4 regions of the Pelotomaculum sp. FP genome follow, and region 1 is predicted to be linked to each of the others. Evidence: riboswitches for the same ligand, from Rfam matches in the RefSeq annotation. Region 1 holds a riboswitch; each other region holds the start of a gene.
What was found. A riboswitch is a leader RNA that binds a small molecule or an ion and turns the genes downstream of it on or off. The one in region 1 is predicted to bind cyclic di-GMP.

Region 2: another riboswitch for cyclic di-GMP. It lies ahead of Psfp_RS02215 (type II secretion system F family protein); the one in region 1 lies ahead of Psfp_RS11910 (signal peptidase I).
Region 3: another riboswitch for cyclic di-GMP. It lies ahead of Psfp_RS07375 (lantibiotic protection ABC transporter ATP-binding protein); the one in region 1 lies ahead of Psfp_RS11910 (signal peptidase I).
Region 4: another riboswitch for cyclic di-GMP. It lies ahead of flgB (flagellar basal body rod protein FlgB); the one in region 1 lies ahead of Psfp_RS11910 (signal peptidase I).

The regions. Positions count from the first base shown of each region.
Region 1 covers NZ_QFGB01000027.1:38,177-43,248, forward strand. The annotation lists gene Psfp_RS11900 (hypothetical protein) at 1-775, opposite strand, end outside; gene Psfp_RS11905 (hypothetical protein) at 971-1,837, opposite strand; cyclic di-GMP riboswitch class I at 1,931-2,016, opposite strand; gene Psfp_RS11910 (signal peptidase I) at 2,034-2,666, opposite strand; cyclic di-GMP riboswitch class I at 2,781-2,866, opposite strand; cyclic di-GMP riboswitch class I at 2,947-3,032, opposite strand; gene Psfp_RS11915 (ABC transporter ATP-binding protein) at 3,127-3,798, opposite strand; gene Psfp_RS11920 (ABC transporter permease) at 3,835-5,013, opposite strand.
Region 2 covers NZ_QFGB01000003.1:91,176-96,247, reverse strand. The annotation lists gene Psfp_RS02225 (GspE/PulE family protein) at 1-1,153, shown strand, start outside; gene Psfp_RS02220 (hypothetical protein) at 1,312-1,650, shown strand; cyclic di-GMP riboswitch class I at 1,763-1,847, shown strand; gene Psfp_RS02215 (type II secretion system F family protein) at 1,998-3,215, shown strand; gene Psfp_RS22090 (prepilin-type N-terminal cleavage/methylation domain-containing protein) at 3,451-3,906, shown strand; gene Psfp_RS02205 (prepilin-type N-terminal cleavage/methylation domain-containing protein) at 4,064-4,579, shown strand; gene Psfp_RS02200 (prepilin-type N-terminal cleavage/methylation domain-containing protein) at 4,563-5,018, shown strand; gene Psfp_RS02195 (prepilin-type N-terminal cleavage/methylation domain-containing protein) at 5,015-5,072, shown strand, end outside.
Region 3 covers NZ_QFGB01000013.1:57,134-62,205, reverse strand. The annotation lists gene Psfp_RS07390 (ABC transporter permease) at 1-508, shown strand, start outside; gene Psfp_RS07385 (ABC transporter permease) at 524-1,345, shown strand; gene Psfp_RS07380 (hypothetical protein) at 1,342-1,803, shown strand; cyclic di-GMP riboswitch class I at 2,012-2,099, shown strand; gene Psfp_RS07375 (lantibiotic protection ABC transporter ATP-binding protein) at 2,229-2,933, shown strand; gene Psfp_RS07370 (lantibiotic immunity ABC transporter MutE/EpiE family permease subunit) at 2,939-3,667, shown strand; gene Psfp_RS07365 (lantibiotic immunity ABC transporter MutG family permease subunit) at 3,668-4,408, shown strand; gene Psfp_RS07360 (NisI/SpaI family lantibiotic immunity lipoprotein) at 4,503-4,670, shown strand; gene Psfp_RS07355 (response regulator transcription factor) at 4,734-5,072, shown strand, end outside.
Region 4 covers NZ_QFGB01000016.1:1,320-6,391, reverse strand. The annotation lists gene fliG (flagellar motor switch protein FliG) at 1-415, opposite strand, end outside; gene fliF (flagellar basal-body MS-ring/collar protein FliF) at 426-1,952, opposite strand; gene fliE (flagellar hook-basal body complex protein FliE) at 1,982-2,278, opposite strand; gene flgC (flagellar basal body rod protein FlgC) at 2,294-2,737, opposite strand; gene flgB (flagellar basal body rod protein FlgB) at 2,742-3,149, opposite strand; cyclic di-GMP riboswitch class I at 3,241-3,397, opposite strand; gene Psfp_RS08375 (chemotaxis response regulator protein-glutamate methylesterase) at 3,601-4,656, opposite strand; gene Psfp_RS08370 (protein-glutamate O-methyltransferase) at 4,710-5,072, opposite strand, start outside.

The DNA.
Region 1 (5,072 bases):
CACCGCTGCTATCTCTACCGCTGATATCTCCACCACTGCCACCGCCGCCGGCAGGAACAGGGGTGTCCGGTTGCACAGGCGGGTTGACAGGATTGTAAGGATTGACTGGATTCTCAAGATCGGCCGGGTTGGCCGGGTTGGTTGACTGCGGCGTTCCCCTGGGAGCAGCTCCCAGCTCGATCCGGTCAATACCTGTGGCCTTTCCGTCCTCCCCTTTTTTAAGATAAATGGTGATCTCCAGCACCTTGACATGCACCGCCACTTGAAAGACAATGGTACCGTCGGGGAGGCGGACGAGTTCCGCGTCCTCGATCCCGGTCGTCCTTTCAATATCGACCTTGCAGCTTGCAAGCACGTTGCCGGCTTCGTCAAGGACGCTGATGGTATGGGAACCCTCGTCGACGTCAATAAAGATGAAGTAGCCCTGGCTGTCTGTCCTGGTATAGCGCGGGTCGCTGCGGAACTCAATGAGCCCGTAGGCAAAGGGTGTCCCGTCGGTGTAGACAACCCGGCCCATTAAATCAATGCGCTGCTCAACAGGGACCGTAACCTCCTCCTGCGGGGAAAAAAAGTGATACAGCCTGCCGATAAACCCCAGGACGGGGCGTTTCACCTGCACATCGGGCAGGTTTGATCGCAAAACGAAAACATGCCCGCCCGTGCTGATGTCACGGATGATCCCGTAGGTCGGCACGGCGGCGTACACCACGATGATGGTGATGATGACCGCCAGGATGAAGTTTTTGCGCCTTCGCTCCGCATTCTCGCTATTCATCGCCTGATCCACGATATCACCCCGGTCCCTGTCGCAGAGTTAAGGCCGGCAGAATTATTGTTATATGACTCTCTTTGGGAAGAAATGTAGCTGCAGCGCTATTCTCATATAACTCTCTTACGGAAGACGCAAATGCGCGCGCTTTGCGTCTTCCGTAAGAGAGCCGAAGCTCTCTTGTAAGGCGGATGAGTGTGTCTACGTAGTAGATCCAGGCTGACTGGATACAGGCGCAATCTGTTCTGCCTTGACAGAAACATTTAAAACATAGCTAGTACGAGTTGCGGCGTCCGCAGAGTTGTCGCCAAAGAGTGTGTCTGTACCATCATTTGATGCAAATGCAGCAGTATGTGCAGCATCATCTCCCTGTTCAGCGGCGTCAAACGCCCATCTCCACGTTACTTTTTGCTTAATTGTTGTGAGAGCGTCTTCGTCGGCTACACCGGATCTTTTGAAGGTGAAGGTATTGTCTGCAGGGTTTGCGGCTACTAATGTACCAGGTGTACTAGTATTAGTGTTTGCGACCAGCTGCTTTACAAATTCATTCTCTAAACCAGCCTCGTTCACCCAGTTGCTTGAACCCTCTACCAGGTATTCGATGGGAAGACCGGCAGCGCTTCCAATATTCGTAAAGTCTACTGTTACTTTGGCGTCAACGTCCGAGAGGAAAGTCATTTGAATATAAAAATCATCGTTTACGCCGGGAGCGATAATGTAATCTCCGTTTGCTCCGTTTTGTCCATTAATGTTTGTTGAATAAAGATGACTGAATAAATCTAAAGGCTGCACCGCACTGTCCAGAGAAGCGAGAGAGTTCCCGTTTGTTCCGCCTAAAGCTTCAAACTGCCACCTTGCGATCAAGGCAGTATCCGCCCCTGCATACTCGCTGGTATACTTAGCGAAGGTGCCGCCCATCATTGCTGTGGAAATCATGCAGAGCACCAGCAGCAGTACGGCGGCTCTGACGGTTTTGCTTGAGTTTTTCATTGGTTTATCATTCCTTCCCTCATTTATTTTTTTAGGCTGTTTCTTTGGATAAATTCCTTCCGTGCTATATGAGTGCATTTTGCCGCTTTGACCTTGGCGCCGCTCATCACTCCTCTCAATTCATCAATCAATTATATTTCGTTTATTAAAAAAACGGCCGGGTTGCTATCTTTCAGCAACCCGGCCGCCATAGCTGATTTGCTTTAGGCCCGTCGGTTTTGCGCCCCCGCCTTTCGGCGGGTTAGCCCTTAAAACAAGCGGTGTTAACATTCTACTATAATTCAATTTTTTTATCTCCGCCCTTTGCCGCCCGCAGCGCCGCCAGCTCCGCTTCCAGCTGGGCTTCGCGGTCCGCTTTTTTCCTGTTGCGCCTGTTGCGCGACGTTATATCGTAAAGGATAAACAAGCAAAGGGGTGTTATAACAAAGAGCAGCATGCCGAGAGGCGTCTGCAGGAACATGGCAAACCTGCCGACCCCGGCAGCGCGCCAGAGGTAGATGCCCTCCAGGTCCGACACGCTCACCGCCTTGGCGTCGGCGCCGGTGTTGGCGTCGCCCTTGGTGAGGAAGGTTAAACCGTCCTCAGTCCGGACGTCGGTCACCCTGTGGGTAACGACCGTGTTCTTTTCGGCGCGGAAGGCGATAATATCGTCTTTGACAATTTGCTCCGGCGCTACTACCTTAGTCACAATGAGGTCTCCCGCCAGAATTGTCGGCTCCATGGAACCGGAGAGGACGATAAAGGGCTTATACCCAAAAAAATCAGGGACCTTATCCGGATATATGTATGACCTTATAATAAACGTCACATTAACGATCAAAACCAGCACAAGAAATGCACAAACAGTGACGCCAATAACGGATATTGCTTTCCCCAAAGCTGTTTTCGGCACCTTTTCCTCTCCCACTGCCAATAACCCCCTGTTAATATTTTAGATTGTAAATTATTCTATCATAATTATCCATCTCCTACATAAAATGTTTTTCTTTTTACAATAAAAAGCCGGGTTGCAATAATGCTTATCAGCAACCCGGCCGCCTTAGCTCGCATGCTTTAGGCCCGTCGGCTTTGCGCCCCCGCCTTTCGGCGGGTTAGCCCTATTATTAGTTTATGTATATTTTTTATGAAAAAGACTTCTTTTTCTGACTCAATGATCAAATAAAAACGGCTAAGTTGCTGCAACCTTTATTAGCAACCCAGCCACCCTAGCTTCCATGCTTTAGGTCCGTCGGCTTTGCGCCCCCACCTTTCGGTGGGTTAGCCCTGCAAAAAAATGTACTGCTATATTACCTATGTCATTTTACTATAATCAACCTCAATATGCAATATTTTTTTATTAAAGAAATATATCAAAAAACAGCTAAGAGTTAGCTAACCAGACAGCCGTCCACCAGACGCAGGACCCTGCCGCAGGCGTCCGCCACCCGCTGGTCGTGGCTGGCCACCAGCACCGTCTTCCCCATTTGATGCAAACTTTTCAGCAGTTCGATGATGCCCGCGCCGTTGGCCGAGTCCAGGTTCCCCGTGGGCTCGTCCGCCAGGATCAGCTCCGGGTCCAACAGCAGCGCCCTGGCGATGGCCACCCGCTGCTGTTCACCGCCGGAGAGCTCGCCGGGCAGGCGCTTTTCGGCGCCATTCAGGCCCACCCGGCGCAGCAGCTCCCGCGCGCGGTCGCGTGCGCGACGGCCGTATCCTTCAGGTATTGACGGGGCCAGCACATTCGAAAGCGCGCTCAAGGTGGGCAGCAGGCAGTAGGATTGAAAAACAAAGCCTACCTTTTCCCGCCGGTAGCGGCAGAGCGCCGCCTCGCCCAGACCCGCGATATCCTTGCCGGCGACCATGACGCGGCCGCGGCTGGGCCGGTCCAACGCCCCCAGCAAATTTAACAAGGTAGTCTTGCCGCCCCCGGACGGGCCGGTCACGGCCACAAAGTCTCCCCGGTCAATATCCAGCCGGTCTACAGACAGCGCCCTGACCGCGGAAGATCCCCGCCCGTAAATACGCTCCACATTTCTAAGCGATATCAATATATCCGCCATCGAAAGACTCCTTCCGTCTAAAAGCCGTCCCCGTTGTCAACCACGCAGGATTTCCGCCGGGGCGGCGCGGTTGGCCCGCCAGGCCGGGTAAAGGCCACCCGCCGCGCCGACCAGAACGCCGCAGGCGCAAACCAGCGCGGCCACCCTTAAGCCCGGCGCGCCGATGTCGATGGCCAGGTACTCCTTGACCGCAACCAGTCCGCCGTACCCCAGGGCAACCCCGAGCCCCGCGCCGAGCAGGCTTAAAGTTATGGACTCCACCAACACCATGCAGGCTATGTCCCACGGAGTCCAGCCGAGGGCCTTGAGAATGCCGAACTCGCGCCTGCGCTCGACCACCGACAGCAGCATCACTACCATGATCGTAAGGCTGCCGGCCGCTACCGCCACAGATGAGACCGCCAGGAAAAACTGCTTCAGGACGCGGAGCACGCTGTTTAGCGGGAGCAGCAGTTCCCGCGGCGCCACGACCTGCACCTCCGGCTTTTTCCCGCTCAGGCGCTCTTCAATCTCCCGGGCGGCCTCCTCGACGTATTCCATGCTCCCGACCTGGGCGCTGATGGCCGACAAACTGCCGGGCTTCAGGCCGCCGATATCCCGGGCCAGTTGCTCCGTGCCGCTGAAACCGCCGTCCAGCAGTTCGTTGCCGGTACGGTAAACGCCGACGACCTTAAGGTTCAGGTTGTCCGCTTCCTTACCGGGGACCTCAAACGTATAAACGCCGCCGATTTGATAGGTAACGTTTAAGAACGCAAGGTACTCCAACAGGCTCTTGCCGATTGCCACCTCATCGTCACGGGCGGGCGCAGTCCCTTCTATAATTCTCTGAAAAGGACCGATCTCCGTCCTCGTTTCATTCACTCCGTACCCGAACAGCGGCAGGACCATCGTTGCCCCTGCCGGTCGCAGGATGTTTGTAACCTGTCCCGTCACATTATTTACGTTGGGCACGTCCTTAATAATATCAATGTAGGAAACCGGAATAGAGGAGGAGCCGATACCCTGCAGCAGGCCGCCGAACATAGAACCCTTTTGGGTAATCGTGATCTGGCCCGCCAGGTTGGAAAACGTCGTTTCCACCCGTTTCTCCATCCCGGTCGTCACGGAAAAGAGGAAGGTCATCAGGGCGCAGCCAAAGGCCACCCCGAGTACCGCCAGGGCGGCCACAGCTTTTTTGCGAAAAGCGTTGCGGATGGAAAACAGCAGCAGGGACAAAGGCAACAACTCCTAAAATTTCTTTCTTCTCCGGTTTTTCGGGCAGGATCCGGCTGTGA
Region 2 (5,072 bases), on a different contig from region 1:
GATCAACTCTATTTTCATCCAGGCCATTGAACAGAAGGCCAGTGACATCCACATTGAGCCGGCGGAGAAGCATGTCCGGGTAAGGTACAGGATTGACGGGATGCTGCAGGAAATCATGACTTTGCCCAAAAAAATTCGTTCGGCTGTGATCTCCAGGGTCAAGATCATGGCCAGCATGGACATCGCTGAAAAGCGGGCGCCGCAGGACGGCAGGATCATGCTCAAGCTGGGCAGCCAGGAATTTGACCTTAGAGTATCCTCGCTTCCCACCGTCTACGGGGAAAAAATAGTCACCAGACTTTTGGGCAAAGGCAGCATGAAGAGCTATAAGCTGGAAAACGTCGGGTTTGACTCCAAAAGCCTCAGTATATTCAGAAACGCGTTGAAAAGCTCTTACGGGATGCTCCTGATTACCGGACCCACGGGCAGTGGGAAAACAACCACTCTTTACGCAGCGCTCAATGAAATAAACACCGTCGAGAAGAATATCATTACCGTGGAAGATCCCGTCGAGTATATGCTGGAAGGGATCAACCAGACCCAGGTCAATCCCAGGGCGAGGATGACCTTCGCCACCGGTTTGCGGGCCATCCTGCGGCAGGACCCGGACGTGATCCTGGTCGGGGAAATCCGCGACGGCGAAACTGCGGAAATTGCCGTCAAGGCAGCCACCACCGGACACCTGGTCCTTTCCACCCTGCATACCAACGACGCCGCGGGCGCTTTCACCCGACTGGTGGACATGGATATAGAACCGTTCCTGGTGGCCTCATCGGTGCTGGGCGCGGTTGCCCAGCGGCTGGTCAGGCTAATTTGCCCGAGGTGCCGCCAGAGCTATGTACCGGAACCGGATTCCCCGGAACGGCTGTTTATAGGCGCCGGGCCCGACCAGCCGCTGACTCTTTACCGGGGCGCAGGCTGCAATGAATGCCGGAACAGCGGTTACCGGGGGCGCATGGCCATCGTAGAGATCCTGCCTATGACCACCGGGTTGCGCACGCTCATTTTAAATAAAGCCTCTGCCGATGAAGTCAAGCAAAAAGCCCAGGCCGAGGGCATGGTTACCCTGAGGATGGACGGTATCCAAAAAGCTCTACGGGGGCTGACCACCATCGAGGAAGTGATGAGGGTCGCATATTCAGAAAACAATTAAGACAATCATATTGCTAACTCGGTGCAGTAGAAGATGAAAACCAGCAATGTGCGATTTTGATCGCATATGGCACATTAGTACTAACTTGGTTGGTACCTAATGTTGCATATGGGGAATAAATTCGTAGCTGCATTTTTTCAGATTAGGGGGTTATTCAAATGACCTGTGATGAAATCCTTTCCTGTGCCTTCAAGGTGGGCGCCTCGGACGTACTAAAGCGCCTCCGGCCCTGCGTCTGCAGGGGCGCTTTTGCCGTTGGCCGCGCCGGAATGGCAGGGGAAATTAGACTTTGGAAGTGCGCCTGCCGGCCCGCTGTCTCCAGAAGATACGGACAGGATGGCCCGCGAGATTATGACGCCGGAGCAGTACCAAAAATTCCAGCAGGTGGGGGAGTTGGACTTTTCCTACTCCATACCGGGTGTCTGCCACTTAATCAGCAGGGAGGAGGCGTTGACCCGGGCGGCCGATCCCGAGGCGCTCTTAAAGCGCTTAACTGAAAGGAATATTTTTTATTTGGTGAGAAGATATATTGCATTCTTTACTTTAAAATTGTATTATAGACATATCACAACAAAATAGTATAATATTCCAAAATATATATAAACCTTCCACCGAAAACAGCAAACCTGTCGAAAGGCGGGGACGCAAAACCATGGGTCTGAGGCCGCTAGGCTACGACTGTCAGGTTGCTGAAGTAGAGAAGGACTGTTAAAAGCGGGTGCTCCTTCGGTGAGTAAAGGCCCTTTTTGGGCCTTGTGCCAGAAGGGGGATCCTTATTTATACGGCCGGTTAACGTTTGCTCATCAGTCAATCAACTGGAAATTATAAGAAAATGGTGGAGTAAATGACACAAAACTTTGCCTACAAAGCCCGCAACCCGGCCGGCAAACTGGTCACCGGTAAGATCGAGGCCGAAAACCGCAGCAAAGCCATCACCCAGCTCAGGGACCGCAGGTTTTTTGTTGTGGAGCTTAAAGAAGCCCCTCTCGCCGGGACCAGCATTAAGCTGGACAAGCTCTTTCAGAAAAAAGTCGGCAGCAGGGACCTGGCTGTAATGTGCCGGCAGTTTGCCACCATGGTGCAGGCGGGAGTCCCTCTCCTGCAGACAATAAGCATTATCAGCCAGCAGTGCGATAACAAGACGCTGCAGGACACGATGAAAAAGGTCGGCGGCAACCTGGCAGGCGGCATGTCTCTGACCGAGTCGATGAAACCCTATCCCCGGGTGTTCCCCGGTATCTTTACCAGCATGGTCGAGGCCGGGGAAGTCGGCGGCGACCTGGAACACGTGCTGGAGAGGCTGGCTGTAAACTTTGAAAAAGAGCACGACATGAGGGAGAAGGTCAAGTCGGCCATGACCTACCCGACAGTGGTGCTGGTGGTGGCGGTGCTGGCGGTAGTGGCCCTTTTGATCTTCGTGTTGCCCAGCATGACCAAAATGCTGATAGACATGAAGGCGCCCCTGCCCGTGACTACTAAAATAATTATGGGTGTCAGCGGTTTTCTAAAAAACTACTGGTACATTGCTCTGACTTTGGTGGTTGCTTTGGCTTTCGGCTACAAGACCGGTGTTAAGAGCGGTCGGGGCAAGAAAATGAAAGACTCGGTTGTCCTGAAGCTTCCGGTAATGGGCCCGATGGTCCAAAAAATCGTCATCTCCCGTTTTTGCCGCTCGTTGAGCACCCTGTTGAAAAGCGGCGTGCCGGTCCTGCAGGCGCTGGAAGTGGTCAAAAACATCGTGGACAACCACTCGGTGAATATGGGTCTCAAGGAGGCTGAAAGAAGCATCAAAGAGGGCCAGAGTTTTGCCGAGCCGCTCATGAAGAGCCGGGTATTTCCTCCGATGGTCAGCACGATGATGTCGATAGGAGAGGAAACAGGGTCGGTCGACACCCTGCTGGAAAAGGTAGCCGACTTTTACGAAAAAGAAGTGGACGCTATGGTCTCCCGCCTGTCTTCCATGATCGAGCCGATTTTGCTGGTGGGGATGGGTGTGGTGGTCGGGTTTATTTTGATCTCGATTATGGTGCCGATGTTTACTGTAATGGACAGTGTGAAATAGTTTTCGGCCGGCGTGGCCGGCCTGGTCATCAATGGAAATCATGAGAATTCATGATTTGGAGGTGGTTAATGAAACAAAGACGAACGTCGCTTCGCCCAATGCGGATGAAAAGAGTTTTGATTATTGCCGGCATAATGGCGACTATCGCTAGAATCCAAGTAAATGGTCTGCAAGGTTAAGAAAGCAGTTGCAACTAGGTACTACATAACAATTATATTAAAAGGAAGTGAAATAAATGAAAATAGCAAGAAACGAACGTGGTTTTACTCTTATTGAATTGATGGTGGTGCTAATTATCATTGGTATCCTGGCAGCCATAGCCATTCCCGTAATGAGCAAGCAAAGCGATAAGGCCAAAAACAAGAGGGCAGTTGCTGAATTAAAGAGCATGAAAACAATATTAGACATTTACATTAGTGACCCAATAGTGAACGAAGATGGAACATCTCCAGCAGATGCCGCTGCAGCCAAAACAGTGCTGACTGACAATGGTTTTACAACTTTTAATGATGCTTGGGGTACTCCTTACAAATATTTAAAAATTGGTACTAGTGGTTATCTTTTGTATTCCTGTGGTTCTGACAAGGATGATGCTTCAGGCTCCGATAGTGACAATATTACTGTTAAAAATGATGCAAATCCTGAGGAGGGTGTTGCGCCACCTACAACCGTAGGAAGTTCTATCGAATAACTATGGATTAAAGTTCTATTATTTATTTTGATTAGGATGCAAATTAAGGCAGGGTTAAGTATAATGCCTTACAAATAATTTTATTGAATTCATATAGGATTATAAGTCCTGACAATTAAGAGAATCATGTTAATAACAACTTATTTAAGAGATGAGTATGCCCCCTATTGAAAAGCAAACACCTATGGTTCAAAATAATCTTGGCTTTACCATCATAGAGATGGTTCTAGTAATGCTAATTATCAGCATTGCTGTTGCTTTCACTGTGCCCAATTTCAAGAAAATTCTCGATGCTTATCAACTCGACATCTCGGCAAGGGAAATGGCTTCAGATATACGTGATCTTCAGCAGTCCGCCATAAAGACACAGAGTACAGCTCTTTCAATTATGTGGAATTTATCTTCAGGTACTTACTACCTTAAGAACGAAAACACAGTGATCAAGAGCGTAACGATTCCTAACAGCGTTGAAATTATAGGGGCTCCATTTATACCGGTTGAAAAGCTTTACAAGATGCGCATTTCCGTCAAAGGTAGACCGCTTGGCGGATATAACGGTACAGTTGAGGGGTTTGGCGGGACTATCACATTAAAAGATAAAACTACAAAAAAATACAAAGATGTTGTTATAGATACATTGGGGCGTGTGAGAGTCAGTGAAACGTATCAGTAATCTTGAAGGCCCCTTATCCCGGAAAAAAGTAATAATTATTAACAATGAGCAGGGTCTGACCCTGCTTGAAGTGTTGGTGGCGCTTCTGCTCATGTCAATGGTGCTTGTCACCATGCTGAACAGTTTTGTCCTGGCCGGCCGCCAGAACAGCGACACTTACCGCTACAACGAAGCCCTCTCACTGGCCCAGAGTAAAATTGAGGAAATTAAAAAAAAGAATTTTAATGACGTGACCAGCGTAGCTATCACTGATTTTGCGACTGAAAGCGACTATGCCCAATTTCAGGGACTTAGCTACAAGGTAACTGTTGCGCCAAACTATATTACGGTAAACGACACCTCCATATTAAATTCGAAAACGATTACTGTTACTGTTTATTACGATGACGAGGGGGCAGCCAAACAGTTGGACCTGACGACGGAGGTCGCAATGCGGTGAAGATACTGGTCAGCCTGCGGGATGAGCGGGGGTTTACTTTTATTGAGCTGATGC
Region 3 (5,072 bases), on a different contig from region 1:
TGTGCTGGCGAAAATCAGCGTTATGGCAATCATCTCCGTGGTTTATTCCCTTGCCGGATTCCTGGCCAGCGCGGTTTGCGCGAAGCTGCTCGGCATGGCTTTTATCAACATGGGAGAAAAATTTGTTCTCAGCCTTTTGCTGGGGTTTATGATGCTGGCCGCGGCTCTGCCCTGTGTGGTATTGGTAGTGTGGTTTAATAAAAACAATCTGATTTCGATTGTGATCACGCTGTTCTACACCATTGTAAACTATGTGTTTCATCTTACCGATATGGGAATGAAGGTCCCCGTGGGGTTCAATATCGGCACGATACTGCCTATCCCACTGATTCATAGATGGATTCTTCAGTTTTACAGTCGGGGAACGGAAACCGGTGAGTGGGCAAAATTTTATGATAGTATGCGTCCTTACTTTGTGTCGACCCCGGTTTGCATTGGAATCCTTGCCGTGATGTCAGTCATATTTACCGCACTGATGGTACGGATTTACAACCGGCGCGAGATTTAGGAAGGAGGCGTGACGATGAACTTGATTCTCACGGAATTTCAAAAACTGAAACGGTACAGCATTATTCTCGTCGGCATTATCGGCGCAACCTGTTCTCCGGTCATTTCCATTGTGATGCAGAACGTGATGTCGGACGACGCCAAGACCGTTCTGAACTATACATTCCCCGATTTGATTAACAGTACCATCTGGAACAATATGACGATTTTCTTTCCGATGATCCTCGCCCTGATCGGCGGCTATATAATCAGCCGGGAATACACGGACGATACGCTGAAAAACCTGCTGACCGTTCCCGTCAGCTTTCCGCGCCTGATGGCCGGCAAGCTGACCGCGCTTGGAATCATCGCGCTTCTGCTCGGCCTTTATGACGCGCTGGTGACGCTGCTGGTCGGGCTGATCTGCTGCCGGGAAAATCTGACGTTGCCCGTCGTTTTATCGGGAAGCGTTCAGATGACCGCTATGGCGCTGTTTACCTGTATCGGTGAATTTCCGCTGATCGCATTGTGTGGGCGCAGGCGGGATGCGTTCAGGGGCGGTGCTGTGGCCGCGTTTTTGCTCGGATATGTCGCTATTTTCCTCAAGAATCCCGTGCTCCGCAACTTGTATCCACTTTCAGCCGGACTTAGTATCGTACGTTTCAGCGGTGAGGGTTTTGTGTCCGATACCGCAGGCAGCTATGCGTCCACGCAGAACACTTTTATCGGTATCTGCGTGATCTTAGCCATGCTGATACTGACCGGAATCATTATCCATATTCCACGGAAAGAGGCAGTTGCAGTCGCCCCCTCAAAGAAAGGCGGGCGCACTAAGCCTAAACAGGAGACTTCGAAATGAAAAAGTCATTACTTATTTTGGTGATAGCATGCTGCTTGGTTTTCGCGCTGACAGGCTGCACAAAAGATGAAATTCTCGGCACATACAATGATGCCATCCAAGCGGCTGGTGATGCCCAATTGACCAGCAACAGGTCTTTGGAAGGCAAGAGAAAATACGGAGTCGATCACTATACCGGCACCTATGATGCCGATTATGAGGATTTTTCGGGAACAGAGTATCTCTTCGGGGGGACTTCTATTGACCGTGAAGCAGGAAATGAAATTGAAATTACCTGCAATCTGAACATCACAGACGGAAGTGCCAAGTTGGTTTTACAATCCGGCGCAGATGATCCGCAAATACTGATTGAAAGCACAGGCGATTACTCCGAAACGATTGAACTGCCGCCTGCTGGCAATTATATCGTCGTGGAATGCGACGACTTTACCGGTTCCATTGAGCTGGAAATCAAATAAAAGGTTTATGATGAAAATTTCATCGTGAAGCAAAAAGGACGGTACCAAGTTAATTTGTCGCCAGAGTTTATTGCAGCTAAGCGATACGAAGCTGCATCGGCTCATATCTGGAACTGTATGCGACATCTTATGGAGTTGGGGTATTCTGAAAATGAGCTGAGCGGATTAGAAATAATCAATAGGTTCCCCAAACAGAAAATTGAAAACGTTAAGTCAGGGGCAAACTTGCTGAAAGGTAAGGACGCAAAGTAATAGGGTCTAAGGTGCGAACGCATGATGACAGCCTTGCCGCCAAGTAAAACTGCGTATTAAACCTGCCCATTGCGGCAGGTTTAATACTTACATGAACCATTTTTTTATATCTTTATGGAATCTTTAAATTTTCCTTTTATAGTCGATATCAGACAAACGAAAGGAAGATGTTTATGGATTCATATATCTTACAAACGAATCATCTGTGTAAGGATTTTAAAAGGCAGCACGCCGTCAGTGATATTTCGCTTTCCATTACGGGGAATTCCGTCTATGGTCTGCTTGGACCGAACGGCGCTGGAAAATCAACGACACTGAAGATGATAACCGGGATGCTGCGCCCGACCTCCGGCGAAATCATTTTCGAAGGCCATCCGTGGAGCCGCAGGGATTTGGCAGACATCGGCGCTTTGATCGAGTCTCCGCCGCTGTATGAGAATCTTACCGCCAAAGAAAACCTTAAAGTCCGCACGCTGCTGCTTGGTCTGCCGGATTCCCGCATTAACGAAGTGCTGGAAACCGTCAGCCTGACCGATACCGGAAACAAGCGTGCCGGACAGTTTTCCATGGGTATGAAGCAGCGCCTTGGCATCGCGATCGCCCTGCTGAACCATCCGAAGCTGCTGATTTTGGACGAGCCGACGAACGGGCTTGACCCGATTGGCATTCAGGATTTGCGCGGCTTAATTCGTTCTTTTCCCGAACAGGGCATCACGGTGATCCTGTCAAGCCATATTTTGTCCGAAGTTGAACTAATCGCAGACCACATCGGCATCATCAGCAACGGCATGCTGGGATACGAAGCTAAAATCACCCCCGGCGAGGATCTGGAATCGCTGTTTATGGAAGTTGTAAAAAAACAGCAAAAAGGTGGGTGAATAACATGGGACAGTATCTGAAAGCTGAAAATCTGAAATTCAAGCGAACCTTTACGAGAAAACTAATCCTGCTTATACCGCTCGCAACATTGTTTCTTACATGGTTTTTATCATTCAATTGGTATCAGATAAATGCTTTTAACTGGTGGTATGTGCTCATGATGCCGGGGTATATCGCCCTGATTTCGGCGCTTTCCGATCAGAAAGAAGCGAAAAAGCGGGGATACCGCGGCGTACTTGCGCTGCCTGTTTCTTTAAAAAAGATATGGGTTGCAAAAGTAATGAACCTGATCCTTTACGCAGCCCTGTCGTGCCTTATTTTGCTGATCGGAATTCTGCTGGGCAGCTTTACCGTTCCGAATCCATTGCCGCTTGGAGATGCCTGTCTTGGAATGCTCTTGATTTTTGCGACCTCTTTGTGGCAGATTCCGTTTTGCCTGTTTCTATCCAGAAAAACCGGCATGGTGGGAACGATCCTCATTCAAGTTGCCGCCGGTTTTCTGCTTGGCGTGCTATTGGCAACAAAATCAATTTGGTGGCTCTGCCCTTATAGCTGGACGATGCGGATGATGGCCCCGGTGCTTGGGATACTTCCGAATGGTACGCTTGCTCTAAGCGGCGACCCTTTATTGAATTCATCCTCAATCCCAGTGGGTATCGCCCTGTCCATCCTCCTGTTTATCTTACTGCTGATTGCCACAACCGGCTGGTTTCAGAAGCAGGAGGCGAGATAAATGCTTCTTCGTTCCATCTGTTCCGATCTTTATAAAATGAAGCGCACACCTATTCCATGGCTGCATGTTTTTGTGCCTCTCATTGGCGCGCTTGCGTTTCTGTGGTATTACTCCGTTACAGGTAACGACAATTCATTGGGGAAGCTCACCGGTTTTATGGAAGTGCTGTGCATGGTTTTCCCTCTCCTGATCGGCCTTTTATGCGGGTTGACAGCCGCCCAGGAAGAACAGGCCGGTAGCTATCAGGTAATCCTGTCGGAAGCGCGTTCAAGAGCTGTGGCGTATATGAGCAAACTGCTTTTACTGCTGGTGCTTTCCGGTTTGTCGGTGACTTTTGCGGTAGCAATATTTTCGACAGGGATTCATGCCGTTCCCCCGCAGCTTTACGTCCATATTGTCATGGCCGCATGGGGCGGAAATGTATTTTTATATATCCTGCATTTGTTCGTAGGCTTTCGCTTTGGCAGAAGCGCGTCCATCGGACTCGGCGTGTTCGGCACACTGATTTCCGCACTCATGATGACCGGATTGGGTGACGGAATCTGGCACTGGATTCCCTGGGCCTGGAGCGCGCGCCTGTGCGGCGATATTGTTTTCAGGCTGCAAAATCCCTCCGAAACGGCATGGGCTGCCACGGATATGCAATATGGGATTACGGTATGCCTTATTGTTACCCTTCTGTCACTTGCCGCCAGCCTTTTATGGTTTCAGCGCTGGGAGGGCTCCAAATCTAACGAATAGGCGGATGATTGCCGCCTCTACTAAACTCTCACTTTTAAATTACATAACCGGAGGGAAAAAATGACCAAAAGAGCTTATGCTTTCATAATACTGGATCCCCGAAAAAGATTTAGGTCAGATCGATTGGAATGGAAAGGGCCCCAGTACGCAGAAACGTGACAATTGGTCATATGGCGAAGTCCACGCGATTCAAAATGCGGACGTATCAGACTCCGTTGCGGTTGAAATCAACTCGGAATACCGGATTGCAATCAGCCGATAACATATGCAAAAGCAGATAAGCGTGTTATATTAACATCCGTATGCAATGGAAGGAGGTGCAGTTATGGCAAACATTCTTGCCGTTGACGATGAGCCGGATATCTTGGCTCTCATTAAAAGGGCGCTGGAAAAGGACAGCCACCTTGTGACGACTGCCGTATCGCCGGACCAGATAAAACTGAAAACGCTGAATTATTTTGACTTGATTTTGCTGGATGTCATGATGCCCGGCATGGATGGGTTTGCCTTTTGTCAGAAGGTGCGAGATCTGGTGGATTGTCCTATTCTATTTCTCACCGCTAAAACAATGGAATCCGATGTGATGTATGGGTTTGGCCTGGGCGCGGACGATTACATCAAAAAACCGTTCAGCACCGGAGAATTGAGAGCAAGGGTTAATGCG
Region 4 (5,072 bases), on a different contig from region 1:
GATGGACCAGAATCAACGCGATAGTCTGGGGATGTTCATCCCTAATAAAGTTTAAGAGCTGTTTGGGATCGGTTTTACGAAGCGAACTGAAGGGAATGGCCTTCATATTACTTGTCAGCTTATTCAAAATATCCGAAGCCTTCTGGTTCCCCAGGGCTTTTTCAAGCATTTCTCTAGCGTAGTTCAAACCGCCGTGCAAAAGGTATTCCCGTGCCTGTTGCAGTTTCATGAATTCATCCAGCACTGCGCTCGTTGTTTCTGACGGAACATGAGTCATATTGGATATCTCTTTGGTAAGCTGTTCGATTTCAGTCTCAAGAAATTCTTTCTTCAGCACCCGGGACGACAGGTCGGAACCTAGCGCTATTAATAGAATGGCTGCTTTCTCAATACCGTTAAGTTTTGCAGGCTGCACAGCTACCCCCCTAATGCCTGATCCAGACTTTTAAAATCTCGGCTATTTCATCAGGCTTTTCCTTTGATAAGGCTCTAATCTGTTCTTTTTTATCGTCTTTGGCCTTTTCTTCCTGATCAAGCTCAATTGCTTTCACCGGGATAAGCTCTTCCACAAGTTCTTCTTCATCCCGCTGAGCGCTGCGGCGCCGCCACAGTATTATTGCGGCTAACACGACCAATACGGCCAGGCCGGACAGACCGTATAGGTAAAGGCGTTCTTTTTCCTTTGCTTTCGCTGCGGCATCATACTGAGCCATTTCAGCCTCAATTTTTTTCTGATACGAATCGTCAAAGGCCATACTTGTAACATTGATCTGATCCCCACGGTTTTGGTCGTAACCGATAGCCGACCCAACAACATCCCTGATCTTTTGAACATCCAGCGGGATGTCGGCTTCATTTACCACCACCGAAGCAGATAAACGGCGGACGCTGCCGGGGGCATTTTCCACAGTCTCCTGTAAGGTGCTTACCTGGTAGTTGATCGTATTCTCTTCCTTGGTATAACTCGAAGAGCCGGTACCCTGGGCAAAAGGAGTTGTAGTTATATTCGAATCGGTTCCCACAGCGCCCCCGCCTCCGCCGCCTGTTCCGCTTTCATTAATGTTCTGCTCGCTAATTTTTACGTTATCCGGATTGGAAGCAATGGTGCTGACGGTCTGTTTCTGGCCGAAGTCAAGATCGGCTGTAACCATGACAACAGCGTTACTCTGGCCAATAATCTGCGACAGCATCTGCTGGACCCTTTTTTCGAGCTCTTTTTCATATTCCCGTTGAGCCGTCTTCTGATCAAGGGTAGTCCTGGCAGCGACAGCCTTGGAGTCGCTTGATTTAAAATTATCGCTTAACACATTTCCCTCGGTATCTATGACATGGACATTCTCCGGCTTAAGGCCTTCCACGCTGCCCACGAAAAGGTCACAAACACCCTGGATCTGCTCCGGGCTAAGACGCGCCCCGGGTTTGAGCTTTAAAGCCACAGAAGCGGAAGGTGTGCCCTGGTCGCTGATAAAAACGCTTTTTGGAGGAAGCACCAGGTGGACCCTGGCCTGCTCCACTCCGTCAAGCTGGACCACCGTTCGCCTCAACTCTTCCTGTAAGGCTCGCTGGTACCCCACCTGCTGTTCAAAGTCGGTTTGACCGAACTTACTCTGGTCAAAAAGTTCAAAGCCTAAACCGCTGTCGCTTAAAGCCCCGCTGCTGGCCAACTGATTCCTCGTCTCGTATACCTGACGCTCCGGGACCTTGATGGTTTTACCCTGATCCGCAATCTGGTAGGGAATCTTCATGGTTTTGAGCTTTTCCACGATAAGTCCCGCTTCCTTGGGTTCAAGCCCGGTAAACAACGGGGCAAAAGGAGGCTGCATCATTACCCGTCCGAAATAGAACAGACATCCTACGACTCCTGCGACAATTAAAACTGAGATAACTTTTTGGGTTTGGTTAAAAGCCTGCCATTTCTCCCTTAACCTGACGATAAGGTCACCCGGACTCAACTAAACCACCTCAACTGTCAAAGGACATATTAAACCTGCATGCGGGAAACTTCCTGGTAAGCCTCAATAATCTTATTCCTCACTTCGACTGCAAGCTGCATGGCCAACTTGGCTTCTGTCATAGCTATTGTCACCTGGTGAATGTCTTGAATTTCGCCGGTAAGCAACTCACTCGTCAGCTGATCGGCCTTGATCTGGGTATCATTCAGTTTTTTCAGGGCGTTGTCCAAAACACCAGCGAAAGAAGCGCCCCCGGCCTCCTGGTTAGCCCCGGTTCCCGCCGGCTGCGGCGGTAAGAATGGTTGTCCGACAGGCAATACCTGCATTCTCATGGCCCCCCTTTAACCGCGCCCTATCTCCAGGGCTTTCAAGGCTATATCCTTGGCGGCATTTAAAGCTGTCACGTTTGCTTCATAAGACCTGGCGGCGGAAATCATATTAACCATTTCGTTGACGATATTAATATTCGGGTAGGCTACATAACCAAGCGCATCGGCCATGGGATCGGCCGGTTCATACGCCAGCCTGGGCGGCCGGGCGTCTTCCAGAACCTGGACTACCCGTACCCCCGTGCCTCTAACACTTGACAGCGATGAACCGCTGGCAGAAACCTGCTCCAGTATTTGCGCAAAGACAGGAATTCTACGGCGGTAGGGAGGATTGGCCGGGTCGTCGGGCCGGCCCTTGGTGTTCATATTGGCGATATTATTGGCAATCAGGTCCAACCGCAGACTTTCCGCCGTAAGCCCTGATGCGCTGACGGCCAGAGAGTTGAAAATACCCACTTGTCTACCCCTTTCCGCCGGTTATGACGTAACTTAAAATAGAAAAATGCTCGCTTAATTCTCTACCTACCGCCTGGCACTGGATCCAGTTGGCCGCCAGGTTGGTCATCTCCTCATTGATGTCGACATTGTTGCCATCGGTTCGCATGGAAGTTGTTTCATTCAGGTTCACTTCGGGCTGCAGTTCATCCAACAGCGCAGTTACACCAAAGTGTCTGGGATCGGTTTTGTTCAAGGCAATGGACCCGTGTCCCAATGCTTTCTTAAGCAAGCTCTCAAAGGCGACGGTAGATTTTTTGTAGTTGGGCGTATTCACGTTGGCAATATTATTGGCAATTACCCGCTGTCTCAAGGCGCCCGCATCCAGACCTTTTTGAAGTGATAGGAGTATAGGATTTGAAAACAACTCCAACGGCGTCACCCTTTCTGGTTAAATATTATAAAATTAGATCATTTTGAACAAAAAAAACCAAGCCAAAGTAAAGAGCTTGGATCAATCTTACCCTGGCAACCCAGCCGCCATGACAAATCATCCGGAGCTCGCAGGTATGGTAGTATATTACCCTACCAAAAATCCTGCGCCTTGTAGCCCGCGAAGTCTTAGTTTTAGGCCCGTTAGCTTTGCGTCCCTCCCTTTCAGGAGGTTTGCCTTTATCATGGAAAATATTATATTTTGACTAACTTTAACAATATTCTACAGCAAAGCACTTTCCCCTGCAAGGGCAAAATTATTATCCAAAAAAAAAAGGTAATTCAGTCTGATATTCCACACCCAATACCGGAAGCAGAGGGACGGTTCTTTTGCTTCCTTTCCTTGAAAAACTGTACAACTACCGTCCCCCTGTCACTCCCAAGGCGCATTATCAAACCGTTTTATATTGCGCCAGTAAATTCATGACCGTAAATGGGATTACATCCAGCGGCGCCAGGCATTCCGCCCCGCCGAGTTCATAAGCGACCTTCGGCATGCCGAATACCACAGATGTAGTTTCATCCTGCGCTATTGTCCTGGCCCCGGCCCGGCGCATAGCCACCATACCGTTGGCGCCGTCACTACCCATACCGGTAAGCATGATCCCGATGGCGTTAGCCCCCACAAATTCTGCAACCGACTGGAACAGCACCTCAACTGAAGGGCAATGCCCGCAAACCTTATCACCTGACCGGCAGTCAACCAGATAGGAACCGCCGGAACGGCGCACGGTCATGTGACGGTCACCCGGCGCAATCAGTACCCGCCCGGGCAATACTCTGTCCCCTGTTTTAGCTTCTTTCACTTCCATAGCGCATAGATCATTTAAGCTGTCAGCAAAATGTTTGGTAAATCCAACAGGCATGTGCTGTACCACCACCACGCCAGGTATTGCGGCGGTAAAACTTTGCAATATTTTGCGGATTGCTTCCGTCCCTCCGGTAGAAGCCCCGATGGCTATCACCTTATCTGTAGATTCGGCTAAAGCCTGGCTGTCCGCCCTAATTGTTTTGATAGATTCACGGTTGCCCTTCCAGGCGCTTACATTCGCTAAGGCCGCAATTTTCACCTTGTTACGCAATTCCCCCAACATAACATTCAAACCGCGGGCTATGTCAGTGCTCGGCTTGACAACCACATCAACAGCTCCGGCCTCAAGGGCGGCAAGAGTTATGGCGGCGCCTTTTCTGGTGAGGGCGCTAACCACAATTACCGGCAACGGGTACTGGGGCATCAAATGGCGCAAAAATTCCACTCCGTCCATCCTGGGCATTTCTACGTCAAGTGTAAGCACATCCGGTTTCAACCGGACTATCTTATCGCGGGCTATAAATGGGTCGGAGGCCACCCCGACCACCTCGATGTCCCGGTCCATGGCCAATCCCCGGGCCAGAATTTCCCTTACCAGGGCAGAATCATCGACAACAAGCACTTTAATCTTTTTCATTATGTTCACCTTTAAAAAGATCGACCTGTTTAAAATTTTGTTTGGATGAAAAGTTATATTCTTTTATATATCGAGGGCTTGATATATTTATATAAGCCGGCCTCCCGGTCTAGGGTCTCGGAATGACCGATTAACAAATACCCGCCCGTTTCAGTATACCGGTGTAACTTTTCGATGAGTTCCCGACGGGTGGCTTTGTCAAAGTAGATCATTACATTACGGCAAAAAATTACCTGAAAAAGTCCTTTGAACCGGAATTCGCGGCTCATCAGGTTTAAACGGCGGAAAAGAACCATATCCTTCAAACATTGCTTAACCGCCCAGTTACCGTCTTTTAAAGGGCTAAAATAACGCTGCCGGTATGATATGGGCACCTGTAACATCTTATCCGCCGGATATATACCTGCCATAGCTGT